One region of the Streptomyces sp. NPDC031365 genome, then DNA from elsewhere that is predicted to be linked to it. Evidence: riboswitches for the same ligand, from Rfam matches in the RefSeq annotation. Region 1 holds a riboswitch; the other holds the start of a gene.
The links. A riboswitch is a leader RNA that binds a small molecule or an ion and turns the genes downstream of it on or off. The one in region 1 is predicted to bind cyclic di-AMP.
Positions count from the first base shown of each region.

Region 2: linked by a shared signal. The riboswitch ahead of ACZ5C2_RS33560 (C40 family peptidase) and the one ahead of ACZ5C2_RS02330 (transglycosylase family protein) in region 1 are both predicted to bind cyclic di-AMP.

Region 1 is NZ_JBVIIM010000001.1:491,666-493,857, forward strand. Features, by position in the region: gene ACZ5C2_RS02325 (transglycosylase family protein) at 1-682, shown strand, start outside; cyclic di-AMP (ydaO/yuaA leader) riboswitch at 921-1,090, shown strand; gene ACZ5C2_RS02330 (transglycosylase family protein) at 1,095-1,796, shown strand; gene eno (phosphopyruvate hydratase) at 2,061-2,192, shown strand, end outside.
Region 2 is NZ_JBVIIM010000034.1:70,744-72,935, forward strand. Features, by position in the region: gene ACZ5C2_RS33550 (helix-turn-helix domain-containing protein) at 1-114, opposite strand, end outside; gene ACZ5C2_RS33555 (ATP-binding protein) at 327-794, shown strand; gene ACZ5C2_RS33560 (C40 family peptidase) at 868-1,341, opposite strand; cyclic di-AMP (ydaO/yuaA leader) riboswitch at 1,345-1,534, opposite strand.

The sequences.
Region 1 (2,192 bases):
CGTGGCCGAGAAGGTTCTCGCCGACCAGGGAGTCGGCGCATGGCGCACCTGCGGACTGCTCGCGGGCCTGGGGCAGGACTCGCCCGCCGCGGACGAGGACACGGGCGCGGTGGGCTCCACGGACCCGTCCGCGTCGCCGGGCTCCGGTGAGGCTTCCGCGTCGCCCTCTCCGTCGGCCACGTCGGACCCGTCGTCCGGTGCGGACGGTGAGAAGGAGAGCCCGAACGGCACGGTCGGCGAATCAGCCGATTCCGGCACGTCCGCCCCTTCGGATGCCGCATCGGACACCGACTCGGGCAAGGGCGCGGACAAGGACACGGAGGCGGACTCCGGCACCTCTCCCTCCGCGTCATCCGGTTCCGGGACCGACGAACCGGACAAGGCGGGGCGGACCGGCGAGTCTTCGGCCGCCGGCGACACCGAAGGCACCGGCCGTCATCGCGGCACCAGCGCCGAGGAGGGCAAGGAACAGGACCGCGCGTCCGGTTCGTCCGGCCGGCACGTCTCGCGCGGCCTCAACGCCTGGGGCGGCACGGTCGCCGACTCCTCCACCGCGCCCGAGGAGGGTGGCTCCGCGTCCGTCACCGACTCCCTTGCGGTCGGCGGCGGATGGGGCGTGCTCCACCCGGTGGGCGAGCAGCTCATCGGTGGCGACCCGGGGCTCGTCCTGCCCGGTCAGTAGCGTGCGACCGGGGCTGAAACGGGCGAAAAGCGACAGTCGAAAACGCCTGGATGTGGGGGTAGTTGACGTCATGGTTCGCGCTGAATGTCCGGTTTAAAGAGTGTGAGAGATAGGTCTCAGAAGCCGTGATCGTCTTTGATATTCCGCGGATCGCGTGTCTACGGTCGTGACCGCTCGCCACCGCGGGCCCCGGCTGCCGCAACGCCGAATCCTGCCAGTGGCAGCACGGGAACAGTCGTCGCGTCATGCGCCGTAGGCAGGAGCGGGGGACCCAAGGTAAGTGCCGGATCCGGGCGGTTGACGCCGGGTACGGCTTGGGGTGAAGCCGCGTCCCGTGAGGGGCGTGGCCGGGCAACTCAACCGGCCCGAACCCGACAGCTCACCTCGCAGGCGTCGGTGAGGGGATCCATCCATGCTGTTTTCCGGCAAGGGCAAGCACCGTCGTCCGTCCAAGGCCACCCGCGCCATCGCCGTCGCCGGCGTCGCGTCCGCCGCCGTCGCCGCCCCGCTGATGGTGGCCGGCAACGCCTCCGCCGCCACCGCATCCGAGTGGGACGCCGTCGCCCAGTGCGAGTCCGGCGGCAACTGGTCCATCAACACCGGCAACGGCTACTACGGCGGTCTGCAGTTCTCCGCCTCCACCTGGGCCGGTTTCGGCGGCACCAAGTACGCCTCCACCGCCAACCAGGCCACCAAGGCCCAGCAGATCGAGATCGCCGAGAAGGTCCTGGCGGGCCAGGGCAAGGGCGCCTGGCCGGTCTGCGGCAAGGGCCTGTCCGGCGCCGCCTACACCGGTTCCTCGGCCGGCTCGTCACAGGGCACCGAGACCCGTGAGACCGAGCAGAAGGCCTCCCGCTCCGCCGAGCGCCCGGCCGCCGAGCCGAAGGCCACGCCGAAGGCCGAGAAGAAGGCCGACAAGACCGTCACCACCCCGACCGGCAAGAAGGTCGAGAAGGGCGACGGCGAGTACAAGGTCGTCAAGGGCGACAGCCTCAGCTCGATCGCCGCGGAGCGCGACGTCGAGGGTGGCTGGGCCGAGCTGTTCGAGCTCAACGACGACATCGTCCAGGACGCCGACCTCATCTACCCGGGCCAGCAGCTGCACCTGAGCTAAGGGCGGCGTCGCAGGTCCCTCCCCGTCCCACGGGCTCCCCGTCCCGGTGCGTCTTCCCCCGTACGCACCGGGACGGGCTTTTTTCTGGGCGCTTTCCGGTCACGGTTTCCCGAAACGTCTTTGTTCCGTTCGGAAACAATTTACGCTCGGTTCTGTCCACGGGACGGTCGGCCGCTGGCCGATCGCGCTGAGCCGGTTAGGCTCGGTCTCGCAGGACCCACCGTGGTCCCGCTCACCCGCGTCACATCCAAGAAGGAGATGCTCGTGCCGTCCATCGACGTCGTCGTAGCCCGGGAAATCCTGGACTCCCGAGGCAACCCCACGGTCGAGGTCGAGGTCGGCCTCGACGACGGCAGCACGGGTCGTGCCGCCGTCCCGTCCGGTGCCTCCACCGGT
Region 2 (2,192 bases), on a different contig from region 1:
CTGGTGCCAGCCCGCCAGCCGGGCCGCCTCACCGCTGGTGAGTCCCGCCGAGGCGCGCAGCGCGCGCAGTTCGGCGCCCAGTTTGCGGCGGCGCACCGCGGGACCGTGCTGCATGGGTTTCTCCCTACTCCTTCCGAGCCGTCCGGATACGCTCTCCCGTCGCAGAGTTCACCGCTTTGAGCGACAGATATATGCATATCCTGGTGGATCGCCACCCTGTGCCGTGCGGTGATGGCAGTCTTGCGACGAGGCACCAGTGCGGGACCGTACTCGAACCAAACGCTCCGTGTCGGACCGCGGGCCCGTGGGAAAGGGACGACGTCGCCATGGCAGACCATCTGGAAGCATCCGTCACTCTGCCGAGCGATCCCGCCTCGGTCTCCACCGCCAGAGCCCATGTGGTGGGGACGCTGGTGGAATGGGGCATGCCGGCGGACGCGGAGCTCTCCGACACCGTCCGGCTGATCGTCTCCGAACTCGCCACCAACGCGGTGCAGCACACGTTCGGGCAGTCACCCACGTTCAGGGTGGATATCGCCCTGGTCCGTGATGAACGGGTGCACATCGGTGTGACGGACAGCCACCCACGGCTTCCCAAGCGACTGCCCGCCGCGGTTCAGCAGGACAACGGACGCGGGCTGGTCATCATCCGCTGGCTGACCGCGGAATGCGGAGGCAGACTCAGAATCCGCCCCACGCGTGAGGGCGGCAAGACCATCTCGGTCGAACTCCCTTGGGCGCCGACCGTCCAGGCCGCCGAAGCGGCCACGGCGGCGGGCCGACAGGAGCCGTAGGAACCGCCTCCGAGCGCGGCGGTGAGGGCGGCGGGGGCGGCGGCACGCGCGGGGGCACCGCCGCCCCGCGGGGTCACCTCACGCGCCCGTACGAGACGCTCCGGGTCCAGATCTTCTGCAGACGCACCACGTCCCCGGTCTTGGGGGCGTGCCAGATCTTGCCCTTACCCGCGTAGATGCCGACGTGGTAGACGTAGCCGCCTGAGTGGAAGAACACCAGGTCTCCGGCCCTGCGGCTACCGGCGGAGATGTGACGCGTCTTGTTGTACTGCTGGGCGGCGGTGCGCGGCAGTTTCTTGCCCACCTTCTTGAACGAGTACAGCGTCAGACCCGAGCAGTCGAACCGGTGCGGTCCGGTGGCGCCCCACTGGTACGGCGACCCCTTCTTGGATGCGGCGACACGCATTGCCTTGGTGGCGTGGCTCGCGGCAGCCGCCTCCGAAGCGGCTCCGGGGACCACGAGGGAGCCGCCCACGGCGGCGAGGGTGAGGGCCGAGGCCGTGCCGGCCCGGGCCATGAGAGACGGGACACGATTGAGCGCAGTCATGCGCAACCCTTCGTCAGCCGCCTGTGAAGGATGACCTGTCGGATTCGGGCTGGCGAAGTGGCCCGGCCGCACGAGTGCGGCTTCACCCCAAGGGCTGCTCGGAACTGACGTTCCGGCGACCCGTCGTGCCTGGGTCCTCCACTCCTGCCGATCCACTCCTGTCGACCGGTCATCCGGGCGGCGGCAGGACTCGGCGTCCGCCCGGATCGCCCCGCCGCGGCGGCGGGGTCTTGTCGTCAGTCAGGGATCTTGGCTCATGGCGCGATCGAAAACCCAACGGAACGGGGGGTTTGTGTTGTTACTCACCACTCATCCGTTCGGGTGGACGCCGGGCTGTTCGAGTCTCGGTCCGGGGCCCGGGTGAGCCCCGGACCAGGGGTGGAACGCTCGTTTCCGCCTTCGGGCCGCACGCGTTGTGCAACCGGAATGCCCTCAAAACAGCAGGTTCGTCTACGCCGGATGGGGGTAAGTCGTTTGGTCCGTTTCGACGCCCACCGCGGCGCACCGCCGGCGCCGGGCCCATGGGCGTCAACTGCCAGGCCCCAAAGGCAGCGTGATCCGGCCGTGCGCCGCTCACCGCCCAGCACCCGAAGTGCCCGGGCCGGCATGGCGGAGTGCGGGTCCCTCTCGCCGCGCCGGTGCGTGCGGGCCGGCGCGTCGTGCGGTGCGACGGGCCTTGCCGGCCGGCGCCTGGGCCGCGCGGTCCGTGGCAGGTGTCACCGCCCGGGGCCGGGTTGACCCGGCCGAGCAGGTCGGCGCCCTTGAGGTAACGGTCGGTCAACTCGGCCCCGCGCGGTCGGCGCGGGCGGTGGCGGCACTCGAGGGCGGCATCCGTGACTCACCTTGGCGCC